DNA from 2 places in the Clostridium fessum genome. Region 2 is predicted to be linked to the other one. Evidence: predicted binding sites of a transcription regulator. Region 2 holds the regulator's gene; the other holds the start of a gene.
The links. The regulator HrcA, encoded in region 2, represses chaperone genes, less so after heat shock. The targets are predictions, from matches to a motif close to TGTTAGCACTCNNNNNNNNNGAGTGCTAACA.
Positions count from the first base shown of each region.

Region 1: a site for HrcA is predicted at 1,952-1,982, ahead of PG862_RS12475 (Hsp20/alpha crystallin family protein). Genes of this name have one in related genera too.

Region 1 covers NZ_JAQEQF010000010.1:86,359-94,466, forward strand. Annotated here, with positions in the region: gene PG862_RS12470 (J domain-containing protein) at 1-1,130, opposite strand, end outside; gene PG862_RS12475 (Hsp20/alpha crystallin family protein) at 1,280-1,798, opposite strand; gene PG862_RS12480 (MATE family efflux transporter) at 2,115-3,473, opposite strand; gene PG862_RS12485 (MarR family winged helix-turn-helix transcriptional regulator) at 3,466-3,915, opposite strand; gene PG862_RS12490 (FKBP-type peptidyl-prolyl cis-trans isomerase) at 4,069-4,509, opposite strand; gene PG862_RS12495 (Fur family transcriptional regulator) at 4,625-5,062, opposite strand; gene PG862_RS12500 (metal ABC transporter substrate-binding protein) at 5,313-6,329, shown strand; gene PG862_RS12505 (metal ABC transporter ATP-binding protein) at 6,346-7,011, shown strand; gene PG862_RS12510 (metal ABC transporter permease) at 7,008-7,811, shown strand; gene PG862_RS12515 (permease) at 7,808-8,108, shown strand, end outside.
Region 2 covers NZ_JAQEQF010000004.1:129,728-137,835, reverse strand. Annotated here, with positions in the region: gene PG862_RS06965 (L,D-transpeptidase family protein) at 1-159, opposite strand, end outside; gene dnaJ (molecular chaperone DnaJ) at 619-1,773, opposite strand; gene dnaK (molecular chaperone DnaK) at 2,159-4,027, opposite strand; gene grpE (nucleotide exchange factor GrpE) at 4,172-4,783, opposite strand; gene hrcA (heat-inducible transcriptional repressor HrcA) at 4,815-5,858, opposite strand; gene PG862_RS06940 (3D domain-containing protein) at 6,329-7,012, shown strand; gene PG862_RS06935 (hypothetical protein) at 7,238-7,381, opposite strand; tRNA gene PG862_RS06930 (tRNA-Pro) at 7,699-7,772, shown strand; tRNA gene PG862_RS06925 (tRNA-Glu) at 7,791-7,862, shown strand; gene PG862_RS06920 (DUF4397 domain-containing protein) at 8,103-8,108, shown strand, end outside.

The DNA.
Region 1 (8,108 bases), on a different contig from region 2:
TGGCCATTTTTATCCAGTCCACAGGCGTGTTCAAATTCGCGAAGTTTCTGTTCTGCCTCAGGGGTCAGATGGTTCGGAACATCGATCTGAACTGTCACGTACTGATCACCATGGATGGACGGATTCTTCATGGAAACAACGCCTTTTCCCTTTAATTTAATCTTGGTTCCCGACTGCGTCCCGGCTGCGATCTTGCACAGGACATTGCCGTACAGGGTGGAAACCAGCGCCTCACCGCCGAAGACTGCGGTGGTAAACGGAATGCGGACGGTCGAGTAAACGTCCATCTCCTTGCGCTCCCATCCCGGTTTTGCGGTGACGGTGATATTTAAAAGAAGATCGCCCGCCTCGCCGCCGCCCGTTCCCGGCATGCCCTTTCCTTTCAGACGGATAGATTTACCGGTATCGATGCCCGCTGGGATGTGAACCTGTAAAGACTGGCGCTTGCCGGTCTGTGGGTTCTGCAGGGTAATGATTTTCTCACAGCCGGATACTGCTTCATCGAAACTTACGGTTACTTCGGACGTGAGGTCAGAACCTTTCTCCTGAAAGCCAGCACCGTAAAAGCTCTGGCTGCCGCCGAAGCTAGAACCGCCGCCAAAATGAGCGCTGGAACCACCAAAATCGGAACCGCTGGTAAAATTAGCCCCAGATCCGCCCGTAAAATGGCGGCTGCGGGAGCTGCCACCCGAACTCTTGCCGCGGAACATACCGCCAAACATATCTCCGAAAATGTCACCCATATCGCCCATGTCATCCCCAGTGAAATGGTACTCTGCGTAACCGCCCGGACCACTCTGGTAATGCCAGGCACCACCTTGACCGGCACCGCCGAAGCCAGAGCCAAATGGATCTCCAGAAGCGCCGGAACCGCCAGTTGTGCCGTATGCGGCACTGTTCGGGTCAAACGCAGCGTGACCGAAGCGATCGTAGAGTTTTCGCTTCTCCGGATCACTTAAGATGGAGTAGGCTTCGTTGACATCCTTAAACATCTGCTCTGCCTGGGGATTACCGGCATTGGAATCCGGGTGATACTTTTTGGCAAGTTTCCGGAATGCTTTTTTGATCGTCTCCGCACTGGCATCCCGTTTTATCCCCAGTATGTCATAATAGTCTCTTTTCTCTGCCATCGATTATCACCTCCGTATGTGCAGTGATTTAGGTTTCAATTATTTAGGTTATGATAAAAGATTGGGTATGATAGAAGCTGCCGCATTCCTGCGACAGCTTCTAAACTGGCTGCTGATATTATCAGGTGTGAGCCACAGCCGTTTTTATATTAACCTTCGATGGAAACGAAATGTTTCTCTTCAGCTGCTTTCTTTTTCAGCTCTTTCGGGAAGGTCAGGGTCAGAGTGCCATTTTCAAATTTGGCATGGATATCCTTTTCCTCTAGGTTCTCGCCGACGTAGAAGCTTCTGCTTACGTTTCCGCTGTAACGTTCCTGACGGATGTATTTAACCGGCTTCTGCTCGGCTTTATCATCTTTCTTGGAAGCATCCGACTCTGTGGTTTTGGCATCCTTCTGATTTTCCTTCGGCTCTTCCGTGGAAGAAACTTCCTTCGAACCGCTGACGGTCAGATAACCATCTTTTAGTTCAATCTGGAGCTCTTCTTTCTTAAAGCCCGGCAGGTCGATGGAAACTTCATAATCCTTATCGGTTTCCTTGACATCCGTCTTCATCAGCTGGGAAGAGGAAGCACCATACAGTCTCTGGTTAAAGCTTGGGAAGGAAAAATCCATCCAGTTATCAAAGTTATCAAATACACTATTATTAAAAATACTCGGCATATACATAAGTCATCTCTCCTTTTCGTATTATCTTAACGTTACTGTTCACGCATACGTGCCCAGTAACATCTTAACATCTATGTGAAAACATCGGCGGCAACAAGCTTGTTCTCATTTCCTTGTTCCTCTCCTTTGTTCTAGCTGTAATATAACACACATAATTAGCACTGTCAAGAGGTGAGTGCTAATTTTCTGTGAAGATTTTGTGAACAGCGCAATTATTCAAGGATAGGCACTTTTGAAACCGAAAGTGCCGTGACGATAACAGGCAGACACCTTCGCTCTGAAAGTGCCTGCCTGTTACGGAGCAGTTCCTGTGTTTTTATATGATTTCTTCTACTGGCGGGTGCTGCTGTTTCCGGGTCCAGTAGATATAATATCCGATATTTAGTACAATGCCGACGATCGTAGAAACGGGGGCTGCGAGACCGATCTTGGTCAGGCTGGCATCCGGCTGGATACTCATGAAATACGCTAGCGGGAGACGCACCAGAAGTGTCTGGATGAGTCCCTGTGTCATAACCCAAAGTGTCTGGTTATTTCCGTTGAAATATCCGATCATGCTGAACAGAACCGCGGTCACGATGGACTCGAGTGCGAATCCTTTCAGGTAATCATAGCTGTTCTGGATGACCGCCGCATCCGTCGAGAAGAAGCCGGACAGGACATCGCCTTTTAGGAGAACCAGGGTAAAGACGATACAGCCGACGCACAGACCGACGCCGATTCCCGTAAAAAGGGTGTGCCTGGCACGTTTGACTTTCCCTGCCCCCACGTTTTGGGAGACGAAGGAAGCCATCGACTGCATCAGGGCGCTCGGGACAAGCATGGCGAAATTGACGATTTTGCATGCTACACCGTAACCGGAGGACGCTTCCAGTCCCAGTCGATTGACAAAGGCGCACAGGGCTAAGAAGGAAAGCTGGGTTAAAAATTCCTGAAGCGCCAGCGGCAGTCCGATGGAAAGAAATTTCGGACACTGGGTGTTGAAGCGGAAATCGTGCCGGGTGATCGTAAATGGCAGAGTTTTCTTAATTAAAAGAATAATCGCGAAAATAACGCTGAGCGCCTGCGCGGAGACGGTCGCGATGGCGGCACCGGCGGCGTCCATATGAAGACCAGCTACCAGTGCGAGGTCGCCGATCACATTGACGATGCAGGCAACCAGGACAAAGAGAAGCGGTGACTGGCTGTCACCGAGCCCGCGGAAGATGGAGGACAGCAGGTTGTAGGCGACGATGAAGAAAATGCCGCCTCCGCAGATGCGGATGTAGCTGGCGGTCTGATCCACCGCCGCCTCGGGTGCCTGCATGAGAATGGCGATCGGGCGGGCAAAAAAGACCATGACGACGAATAAAACGGCGGAAATGATCGTAAATACAATCGAAGCTCCGCCGACAACTGCGCCGATCTGCTGCGGTTTCTTTTCACCGAGATAGCGGGCGATCAAAACGGTGATACCCATAGCGAACTGAATTACGACGAAGGTGACGAGGTTTAAGACCTGGCTGCCCGTCGAAACGGCGGAAAGACCGGAGGTCGAACCGAACCGTCCAACCACCAGCAGATCGACCGCGCCGTATGCCGCCTGCAGAATCAGTGCACCGAGCACCGGAATCATGAAAGCGATCAGTTTTTTCAGGATACTGCCCTGTGTAAAATCAGCTTTATCATTATTCATGGGAATCCCTCCGTTTGCACATAATCTGATAAAATGTCTCCATCGTCTGAATCATCTGGCGGGCGTCCTCCTCAGTAATGGTGTCTAAAGACGGGGCGAGCGCGCTGAAGTATTCGGTGTCATACGTCTGTGAGAGCGTCCTGCCCGCTTCGGTGATGGAAATGTAGGTAACACGCCCGTCGTTCTGCGAGGTTTTCTTTTGGAGATAACCGCCCGCTTCCATCTCCTTGACAGTCCGGGTCACGCCTGGGCGAGGCAGGTTCAGCGCATCGCTGATGTCCGATATTTTTACATGGATGCCGTTTCGCTCCAGCGACTGGATGACATCCAGATATTGAATATAGGAGGAAGTGACTCCCTTCGGCAGCGGCGGAAGCATATCCCGGATTCGTTTGCCCTGATAACAGGCGTCCAACATCCGCTTGATTGTTTCGATGGTCATATGGAAAGTCTCCTTATCAAATAGTTACTTGTGATAATTACCGTGGGTAATTATAGTGGAGGAGTGAGAATTTGTCAAGAAAAAATACCGCCAGCTCCCGGGATGGGCGCTGACGGCGCGTGTTGTTATAATGTAAGGGCAGTTGTGTTACGGTTATTTTACTTCAACCAGCTCAATCTTAAAGTTAAGCTCCTTACCAGCCATCTCATGATTGGCATCAAACGTGATATTTACCTCATTCTTTGCGATAACCTTGACCGGGAACGGCTGTCCCATCTGGTTGGTTAAGTATACCTGCTGTCCAACTTCCAGTTCCTCGGAACCTGGCAGTTTAGCGATCTCCAGTTCCAGAATGGCGTTCGGATCCGGCATGCCGTAAGCTTCCTCCGGCATCAGGTGAATCTCTTTCATCTCGCCTACTTCCATATCAGCGACAGCGGCATCGAAGCCTTTGATCATCTGACCGGCACCGCAGACAAACTCAAGGGGTTCGCCACGATCGTAGGAAGAATCAAACTGTGTTCCGTCATTAAAGGTTCCTTTGTAATGAGTGCGGCAGGTTTTGCCGACATTGCGTCCTGTGATTTCAGACATGATAAAATCCTCCAAAAGATATTGATATGCGGTAATGGGAAAATCCGCCTCAAACGGCCGTTTTCCGGTAAATTCGTGTGCATATGCTACCAGTATACTAAAAAATACAGGAACATTAAAGCTCTTTTTCAGAACCTTCTTTGGCGGCGCATTCCTGGCAGAGGCCATGCAGCAGATCACCGCTGCATTGGAGCAGAAAGCCATGCTCTTCTAGGAGATGCTGACGGAGTTCATCCATGAAATCGCAGTCAAGGTGAAACAGGCGTCCGCAGCGGGTACATTTAAGATGAAGATGCTCCATACAGTGGGCACCTTCTCCGGCATATTGGTAAACGGCTTTGTCATTTTCAGCATCTGGATATTTGATAACGATGTGCTCTCGGCACAGTTTGTCTAAAAATCGGTAAATGGTGGTAGTATTGGTTTCTGCCCGTTTTTCTTTCAGATAATTTTGTATATCGGCAACGCTTACCGTGCTGGAAGCGTGCTCTTTCAGGTATTCGAGAATCTCAGTCCTTGTTTTGGTTGTATATGGTTTTCGGATCGAAGTCATACGGCAATATCTCCTTTGTCTGTTAGCTCCTATTTTAGCGGTGAAGGGAGGAAGCGTCAAGCCGCATAAGAATAAAATGCAACTCATTTGCAAATTAATCTTGACGATGTAAAAAAAAGGTGCTATATTAATAAACGCAAATTACTTGCATTTATTAATGTGTAGAGCAGAAGACACAAAGCCTGCTGTTGACAGGCAGGTGCTTCTGCAAATGCTATGCGATAACCTACAGCTGAAAGGAGCAGACAGAATGAAAAAGAAAAGTGTGTTTATGGGAATGATAGCAATCTCTGCACTCGTGTGGATGACGGGCTGTGCCGGAAGGGCGGTGGAATCGTCCGATATAGAGACCGAACAGGAGGAGAAAGACGGAAGCGGGGAAACAGAGACGGATGTAATAAGCATCGATGGAGACAAGTTAAAGGTCATGGCGAGCTTTTATCCGATGTATGATTTTGCCCAAAAGATAGGCGGCGATCGGGTGGAGGTGACGAATATGGTGCCGGCGGGAACGGAACCTCATGACTGGGAACCGGCAGCTTCTGACATCAAGAAGTTGGAAGAGGCAGATATTTTTATATACAACGGAGCCGGAATGGAGCACTGGGCTGCCGATGTGCTTACGTCGCTGGACAATAAAAACCTGATTGCGGTGGAAGCATCTACGGGAATTGATCTGCTGGAAGGCTCAGAGCATGAGGAGGAAGAAAACGGAGAGAAGGATGAGCATGCAGAAGAGATTACCTATGACCCCCATGTGTGGTTAGCGCCGGAAAATGCGAAGAAGGAAATGGAAAATATAAAAGATGCACTTGTATCAGCGGATCCAGATCATCAGGAGTATTATGAGAAAAACTACCAGACCTATGCGAAGAAGCTGGATGATCTGGATGCAGAGTATCAGGAAAAATTATCGGATGTGAAAACACGGGATGTGATAGCTGCACATCAGGCATTTGGGTATCTGTGCCAGGCATACGGTTTAAACCAGAGCGGAATCGAAGGATTATCCGCAGATTCAGAACCGGATGCAGCCCGGATGAAGGAGATTGTGGATTTTGCAAAAAAACATCAGGTTAAGACCATCTTCTTTGAGGAGCTGGTAAGTCCGAAGATATCGGAAACGATTGCAAAAGAAATCGGAGCGCAGACAAAGATGTTAAATCCATTAGAAGGGCTTAGTGATGAGGAATTAAAAGCAGGGGCGGATTATTTTTCTGTAATGGAATCAAATCTTGAGACATTGGTGGAAGCACTGAATCAGTAAAGAAAAGGGAGCGGGCATGAAGATAGTGGATGTAGATCATCTTTCATTTGAATATGGGAACCGCAGAGTGTTACATAATTTAAATTTTTCAATCCGGCAGGGCGATTATGCAGTGCTGACAGGGGAAAATGGAAGCGGTAAAAGCACATTGATGAAAGTATTGTCGGGAGAGTTGGAGTCGGCAAAAGGAAGGGTTGTGATAGCAGGAAGTGATTCTTTGACAGCAGCGCTTCATCGAATCCGCATCGGCTATATGCCGCAAAATGGAACCAGCCGCAACGCATTTTTCTCGGCAACGGTGGAGGAAATCATGGAAACCGGAATGTATCATCCATTCTGGAAAAAGTGGGCTGTTAAAGATAAAAAGGAAAGAATATGCCGGACATTGGAAGAAATGGGAATGAAAGATGCGTTAAACCGGCGGATAGGGGAACTTTCCGGTGGCCAGCAGCAACGGGTTATGTTGGCACGTGTGTTGATTTCCAAACCTCAGCTTCTCCTTCTGGACGAACCGGCTGTCGGAGTGGATCAGGAGTCCCTTCGGCAGTTGGCAGCGGTATTAAAACGCAGAAATCAAGAAGGGGCGATGACAATTTTTTTGATTACCCACGGAAATCAAGCTGTATTTTCCGGAGCAAATCGCTTTTTTAAGATGGAAGAAGGAGGGGTAGAGGAAAAATGAGTATTTTCGAGTATGGATTTATGCAGAGGGCATTTTTAGTAGGAATTTTGCTGGCTGTTATTACGCCGCTGATTGGCATGACGGTAGTACTTAAACGGATGTCGATGGTGGGAGATGCACTGGCCCATGCTTCTTTAGCAGGGGTAGCGATCGGAATGCTGTTTGGAATCAACCCGGTAGCCGGAGCAGGCGGTATCTGTGTGGTGGCAGCGCTGGCAATTGAGGCGATTCGGCGTCGTCTTCCCCGGTATTCAGAAAATGCGATTGCGATCGTTATGTCTGCTGGAATAGGTCTTGCCGGAGTATTGTCCGGATTTGTTAAAAACAGTGCTAACTTTAACAGCTTTTTGTTTGGAAGTATCGTGTCAATCAGCACAGCGGAACTTTTGGGGGTATGTGCTGTCAGCGCAGCGGTACTGCTGCTTCTTATTTTATTTCGGAAGGAACTTTTTTATATAGGATTTGATGAAAATGCAGCCAGAATCTCGGGAGTTCCGGTGCGTAAGGTGAATTTTCTATTTACTGTTTTAACAGCATGTACCGTATCGATCGCATCAAGAACCGTGGGAACCTTAATTATTTCTTCGATGCTGGTGGTTCCGGTAGCGTTTGGAATGCAGATGGGAAACAGTTATCGGATGACGGTTCTGTGGTCTGTTTTGGCAGCGGTCGGGACAACGATTCTTGGATTGTTTATCTCGTACTATTGGGGAACAAAACCGGGTGGTACAATTGTACTTCTGGAAGTCGCGTGCTTTGTGGCAGCTCTTGGAATCAAAGGAAAGGAGATGGGACGATGACAACACCGGTTTATATCGTAGAAGGGTTTCTGGGCAGCGGAAAGACGAAACTGATAGAAAATAGTCTTCGTCTCAGACATTGCCGGAATGTACTGATTTTTCAGTTTGAAGAAGGAGAAGAGGTACTGGATACAAAGGAGGCAGAGAGGTGCAGTTGGAAAATCCGGAGCTGGGATCGGGATGAGCTGGAGACACATCTGGAAGAGGTAGCAGACAGAGTGGAGGTGGAGCTTGAAATCCACCGCTATGAAGAGATCTGGGTGGAGTGGAACGGAATGGAACGTTTTGGAACACTGG
Region 2 (8,108 bases):
ATCATCCAAATAGCCCTCATCCGGCTCATCCAGATAATCTTCATCTTCCAGCATAATCTCCCGGCTGTTCATCGCCGTATTTCGTCTCACCGGCTCCCGCCCATCTTCGCGGCTGCCGGAACGTGAATTTTTATTCAAATTCCCGTTTCTATCTGTCATCTTCCTATTCTCCCTTTAAAAATCCAATACGGGTTCCTATTCCCGGAAGGACCTGCCATTCAAGTAATGGTTTTATCATTTGGCATATTTTTCTGACAAAAATCCATGCTATCTGTGTTGCTGGTCCTCCATCGTCCTATTGTATATAAGTTTTAAACGGAAGTCAACTTACAAAACTCTGTCATTTTCTGGTATATTCTGTTACGTTTCTGTTCACGGGTAGGCACTTTTGGAACCGAAAGTGCCGTAAGAAAACGTGGTGGCAGCAGGAATTTGCCGTATTTAAATGCGAAGCCACGGCAAATTCCGTTACTGGTCACGTATGCGTGAACAGTAACTATATTCTGTTACAGAACGCGTAATGGGACGTAATTTTCTATGAAACAGAAACAAAGAGCTGCCGCGCCGCATTTTTATGTCAGCCCGACAGCTCTTTTCTATTTTTGTCCTGTCCGTATTCTATTTCTCCAGCTTTCCGAACAGTCCTTTCTTCTTATGTTTCTCGCCCTCCGGTGCAATTCCGTTCATGGCATCGTCAAACTTGCGAAGCGCTTCCTTCTGTGCCTCGGTCATGCGCTCCGGAACCTGTACCACCAGCGTCACGAAATGGTCGCCGCGCACGTTGCGGTTACGCAGGGACGGAACACCTTTTCCTTTCAGACGGACTCTCGTATCTGTCTGGGTTCCCGGTTTGACCTCATACTCTACCTCGCCGTCCACCGTCTTGATGCGGATCGGACCACCGAGTGCTGCTTTCACGAAGGAGATCGGCACGGTTGAGTAGATCGTTGTATCCTGACGCTTGAAGATCGGGTGCTGGGATACCACTACTTCTACCAGCAGATCTCCGCGCGGACCGCCGTTGGTACCCGGTTCGCCATTGCCGCGGTCACGCAGCATCTGACCGTTGTCGATACCTGCCGGGATCGTCACTTTGATCTTCTTTCTCTTCGCTACATAGCCGGTTCCGTAGCAATCCGGGCATTTATCCTTGATGATCTTTCCGGTTCCGTTACAATCCGGACAGGTCTGTACATTCTGAATCTGACCAAAGAACGACTGCTGCGTGTACATGATCTTGCCTTTACCGTTACATTTCGGACAGGTCTGCGGCTGGGTTCCCGGTTTTGCACCCGTTCCATGACATTTCTCACAGGTTTCCTTTAAGTTTAACTCCAGCTCTTTTTCACAGCCGAAGATCGCTTCTTCAAAAGTAATCCGCACACTGGTACGCACATCTGCGCCGCGCATCGGTCCGTTGCTTCTGCCGCCGCGGCTGCGTCCGCCGCCAAAAATATCTCCGAAGATATCTCCGAAAATGTCTCCCATATCGCCGCCGTTGAAATCAAAACCACCGAATCCGCCAGCGCCGCCTGCACCGCCGTCAAAAGCCGCATGACCGAACTGATCATACTGACGTCTCTTCTCCGGATCACTCAGTACGCTGTACGCCTCCGATGCTTCCTTAAATTTATCGGCTGCCGCCTGATCGCCCGGATTTGCATCCGGATGATACTTTTTGGCCAGGGTTCTGTATGCTTTTTTGAGTGTCGCATCGTCCGCATCCTTCGGGACGCCTAAGACCTCATAGTAATCTCTCTTACTCTCTGCCATTTCAGCTCTTCCTTCCCAAAATCCGCCGGTACATTTGACCGCATCCGGCAGAGTTTCTATCGTATCTATTTATCTTCCCACAACGTAACTGTTCAGTACCTTCACAGTCACGCGCAAAAATCCATTAAAAATTGCCTACGGCAATGGGATTTTTGCCTGCTGGCCCATGTTTTCGTACGGTCAGCGCAGTAAATGCGCAGACCTACTGAACAGTTACCCCAAAACCTACAAATGGGGGTCTGCCGCAGATTCCTGCGACAGCCCCTCACTGCGTTTTTCTATTGATACCCCGATGCCCCGGATTGCTCCGCACTACCTGCTCCCGCAATCCTCAAAAGCATTCGTAATCCGCTCATTTTTCTTTGAAAAATGGCTGCCTATTATATTATACCTCTTTAAAGTCGCCGTCAACTACATTATCGTCGTGCGGTGCACTTCCTGCATCAGCTGCACCCTGAGCACCGCCCTGTGCTCCTGCTGCGCCAGCTGCCTGTGCCTGCTCGTAAACCTTGCTGAAGAGTGCCTGTGCACTGTTCATCAGTTTCTCCTTGCCAGCCTTGATTTCATCAATCTGTGCATCGGTCATCTGGTCGATCGGAGCTTTGTTGATAGCTTCTTTCAGTGCATTTAAGTCAGCTTCTACGGCTGCTTTATCGTTTGCATCGATCTTATCGCCTACATCCTGCAGAGCCTTCTCGGTCTGGAATACCATGGAGTCAGCTTCATTTCTTGCATCGATGCCCTCTTTTCTCTTCTTATCCTGTGCCTCGTACTCAGCTGCCTCTTTGACTGCCTTGTCGATATCGGAATCGGACATATTGGAACCAGAGGTAATCGTGATGTGCTGCTCTTTACCTGTACCAAGGTCTTTTGCAGATACATTTACGATACCGTTTGCATCAATATCGAAGGTAACCTCAATCTGCGGAACACCTCTTCTTGCCGGAAGAATGCCATCCAGACGGAAGGTTCCCAGTGTCTTGTTGTCCTTTGCGAACTGTCTCTCGCCCTGTACAACGTGGATATCAACAGCGGTCTGGTTATCAGCTGCGGTAGAGAAGATCTGGCTCTTCTTGGTCGGGATTGTGGTATTTCTCTCAATCAGTCTGGTTGCTACACCACCCATAGTCTCGATGGACAGGGACAGCGGAGTTACATCCAGAAGAAGGATATCACCGGCACCGGCATCGCCAGCCAGCTTACCACCCTGGATAGCTGCACCGATTGCTACGCACTCATCCGGGTTTAAGGATTTGCTCGGCTCTTTACCAGTCAGACGTTTTACTTCTTCCTGTGCTGCCAGCATACGTGTGGAACCACCTACCAGAAGTACTTTGCTTAACTCAGAAGCAGTGATACCAGCATCTTTCAGTGCGTTCTGTACCGGAATTGCGGTTCTCTCGATTAAGTCTCTGGTCAGTTCATCAAATTTAGCTCTGGTCAGGTTCATATCCAGATGCTTCGGTCCCTCGCTGGTTGCAGTGATGAACGGAAGGTTGATATTGGTTGTAGTTGCGGAAGAAAGCTCTTTTTTCGCTTTCTCAGCTGCTTCTTTCAGTCTCTGAAGCGCCATCTTATCAGCGGAAAGGTCTACACCCTCTGCTTTCTTGAACTCGTCGATCATCCACTGGGTAATACGGTTATCGAAATCATCGCCGCCCAGATGTGTATCGCCGTTGGTTGCCAGAACCTCGATAACGCCGTCACCGATCTCGATGATGGAAACATCGAATGTACCGCCACCTAAGTCATATACCATGATCTTCTGCTCTTTCTCATTATCAAGGCCATACGCAAGCGCTGCTGCCGTCGGCTCGTTGATAATTCTCTTTACATCCAGACCAGCGATCTTACCTGCATCCTTGGTTGCCTGACGCTGTGCGTCGTTGAAGTAAGCCGGAACAGTAATAACTGCCTCGTTTACCTTCTCGCCCAAGTAGCTCTCTGCATCTGCTTTCAGCTTCTGCAGAATCATCGCGGAAATCTCCTGCGGCGTATATTTCTTGTCATCAATGGTTACTTTGTAGTCGCTGCCCATGTGTCTCTTGATAGAAGAAATGGTCTTCTCAGCGTTGGTAACTGCCTGACGCTTTGCCGGCTCGCCGACCAGTCTCTCGCCTGTCTTTGTAAATGCCACAACGGACGGTGTGGTACGGATACCTTCTGTATTTGCGATAACAACCGGTTTACCACCTTCCATAACGGCTACACAACTGTTTGTTGTACCTAAGTCAATACCGATAATCTTGCTCATAGTTATTTCCTCCTGAAATTATCTTTTTCTGGCAGTTCTCTTTCTCCCCATGGGAGTTAAATTCTGCCGCCTGTCTGTCTATATTATATCAAATCAACCACCAGCACCGAATTCTGGGTGCCAGCTGTTTACGTGTTACCTATTTTAATTTGCCACTTTTACCATGCTGTGGCGAACCACGCTGTCGCGGTATACATAGCCTTTCTGGAACTCCTCGGCTACCACATTCTCACCCAGGTTTTCATCCTCAATATGCATCACTGCATTGTGGAAGTTCGGATCAAATGGCTGACCAACCGCTTCGATTGGCTTTACACCTGCATCACCCAGTGTTTTTACGAGCTGCTTGTAAACCTTATCCATGCCCTCGGCGAAAGCACTTTTTTCTTCGCCCTCCGGGATGGTCGCCAGACCACGCTCGAAATTGTCCACCACCGGGAGAATCTTCTCGATGATGTCCTTTGCGCCAATCTCATACATCGCTGATTTTTCTTTCTCCGTTCGTTTTCGGAAATTGTCAAATTCAGCCATCGTGCGCTTCAGGCGATCCGTCAGCTCCTCGATCTGCTCATCTTTCTTATCCTTCTTTTTGGAGAAAAATCCTTTTTTCTCTTTTTCTCCCTCCGGCGCTTGTGCGTCTTCCGAAGAAGCTTCCTTTTCCTTCACTGCCTCAGCTTCTGCCTGGGTTTCTGTTTCTTTTACCTGCTCCTCATTTGCTGCCTCGGCTGCTTTGGAATCTATCTCTGTCTTTGCCATGTCTCTCACCTCTTTATTTTGCACATCCGTGCTACTCGGTATCTTTATGATTGAATGTCTGATCGAGCTGGCTCTTTAATGAGCGCAGGGTCGATACAACTTTGTCATAATCCATTCGTTTCGGTCCAACGATTCCTATCGTTCCCCGAAGTCCGTCCCCCAATTCATAATTGGCAGTAACGATACTGCAGTCCTTCATCGACTGCACCTGTGTCTCACTTCCGATGTAGACCTGAATCTCATTTTTCTTATCGCTGTCCGCATCGTCCTCGGTAAGAATCTCTCTCCAGAGGTCTTTCTGCTCCAGTGTCCCGATGAGCTGGCTGGCTTTCGCACCATCGCTCAGTTCCGGATATTTGAAAATGTTCGTCGTACCTTCTGTGTAAATCTGTAAATCTTCCTCGCCGGAACGAATCGCCTCGGCCACCTCGCTTAGTACCACATCCACGATGTGGCTGCGCTCACCTGCCTGCCCTTTCATCCGGGTAATGACATCCAGATTAATCTGCTCCATCGTCAATCCGTTGAGACCGCTATTTAAAAGAATATTCAGATTCAGGATGTCCTCATCGGTCAGTTCCGCATCAAGTGTCACAATCGAGTTCTTGATAATGTTGCCTTCTAAAACAGTGACAATCAGGAGTTTCCCGGTTTCCACTCTGGAAAGCTGTATAAACTTGATCTTCGTCTGGTGATACTGCGGTCCGCTGATCAGCGTCGCATAATTCGTATTGCTTGCCAAAAGCTTTGCCATCTGCTTTAACAGAAGCTCCACCCGATCCACTCTCTGGATGACCATATCACGCACCTGCGTGACCTCCGTCTCTTTCTCATGAATCAACTGATCTACATAGAAACGATATCCTTTATCCGAAGGAATCCGGCCTGCCGATGTGTGCGGCTGAATGATATATCCCAGTTCTTCCAGATCCGACATCTCATTTCGAATCGTCGCCGAACTGAGTTTCAAATCGGAATACTTGGAGATCGTTCTGGAACCAACCGGCTCTCCGGTCTCCAGATAGTTCTGGATAATCGCTTTCAAAATCTTTTCTTTTCTCTCATCCAGTTCCATCCAATCTCTCCTTCCGTGCATCCGCTTCCGCCGGTCTCTTAAACCCGCTCTGGAAGTTTTCTGTTAGCACTCAATCTATCAGAGTGCTAATATCTACAGTTCATACTATATTACTTACGCAAGTATTTGTCAATGATTTTTTTCGGTTTTTAAAAAAATTTTTTTCTTCTTTTTTCGAATAAAATTTTTCATTCTGCATACCCTGTTTTTAGGCACGCTGATTTTCACACTTTCTATAGGTAGAAACTCACTCACCCGCTTTCCTGTTTGCGTCCGAACAAGCTTTCGGCTTGTCGAACCTCCGACCGCTCCCAGAGCCCTATTTCCGGCTCTCCGGCTTGACATTTAACATTTTTGTAATATAATAGTAACAAATTATAACATTTGTAAACGCATTGCAATATTTGTGAGATACACAATCGTTGCGGTGAGACAAATGAATCTAAATTGAAATGAGAGGTTTTTATTTGATGAATATGATGAACACCATGCGGCGCGGACTTGCCACAACGGCAATGAGCCTGGTCTGTCTCATGGCAGGCACCATGAATACACTGGCAGCCACAGATGCCGGAACCGAGCTTGTCTCCCAAATAGATGCGGCAGCCGGTGAAGAAACAAACGGCACTTCCACCGAAGCAGCCCAGACACCATCTGGTCCGGCTTCCGATCCGGAGCTGATTAGAAAGCAGACAAACGCTGCTGCGGAAGAAGCAGCTGATACGAACTCTTCCGAGGCAGAAGTCGCTGCATTTTCAAATGAGTCTGCACAAGTGGAGGCAGAGAACGCTGACGAAGCTGCAACGACTGAAAATACTGACACAAATGCTGCTGCCGAGGCACAGGAAGCAGAGGCACCTGCTGAAATCTACGCCGGACGATTTACGACAACTGCTTACTGCAGCTGCCGCAGATGCTGCCGTGGCGGAAAGAACCGCACTAAATCCGGCACCATTCCACAGGCAGGACATACCATTTCCGCCGACTTGCGCGTATTCCCACTCGGAACTAAACTCCGCATCAACGGCGTTGTCTATACCGTTGAGGACAGCGGCAGCGGCATCCGCGGAAACAAACTGGACATCTTCTTCAATTCCCACAGTCAGGCACTGCAGTATGGAAAGAGAAGCGCCGATGTCTATATTGTCCGATAATTACATTAATTTTAAGCAAAAAAGGGTCTTGCAGATAGAAAATCTTTTACCTGCAAGACCCTTTTTTTATAATTCTTATTTGTAACTGTTCAGTACCTTCACAGTCACGCGCAAAAATCCATTAAAAATTGCCTACGGCAATGGGATTTTTGCCTGCTAGCCCATGTTTTCGTACGGTCAGCGCAGTAAATGCACAGACCTACTGAACAGTTACCCTTATTTTACTTAATCCGTCAGCGCCTTATGATATTTCGTTTTCCGGTAAATTTTCCAAATAATGATACCCGGAATGCTTACGGTACATACGACGGTACTCACGCCTCCGATCACTCCATATATTCCAAATAAGATGGCTGCGATGATGTTCATACTTAATTCCTCCTGACTCATTCATTTTTCAATGCAAGCTCACTATGCTTTGTTCCCCATTTTATTCTTTTTATCCAAAATGAAAAGAGTTTCGGCGCATCCTTAGCAAGACTTTAATCATCCTTTCGCTTTCTTACGTTATTCATAATAATTTCGAAATATAAGTTAAAAGCGTGAAAATATTGATTTTAAAGGGTTTTTTCAATTTTTTAAAACTTTTTCAATTTTTTTCAAAAAAACGCTTGCATTTTTTTTGAAGGCGTGATAGTATATAGGAGTCGCTGATGAGCACCGCTTCAAAAGCGAGAAAATCATATCGAGGCGTGGCTCAGTTTGGTAGAGCGCTGCGTTCGGGACGCAGAGGTCGCGTGTTCGAATCACGTCGCCTCGATTGAATAAAATTAAATATGGCCTGTTGGTCAAGCGGTCAAGACGACGCCCTCTCACGGCGTAAACCCGGGTTCGATTCCCGGACAGGTCACTGGAAAGAGATTCGAGATTCGAGTCTCTTTTTTATTTTCTTCATTCTTGACCTTTCACCAAATCATGTAAACTATAACTGAATTTTGCCGATGCTCCGCATTCCAGATCGGCAAAATACACTTTTCTACAGTATCGAACAGGATTTTCAGTCCAGAAAATTCCTGCCTGCAAATAGTAACTCTCCTTTTTTCTTCTTCATATACTGCAATATAGCCAATATGAAAAGAGGTATCTTTTTATGGAA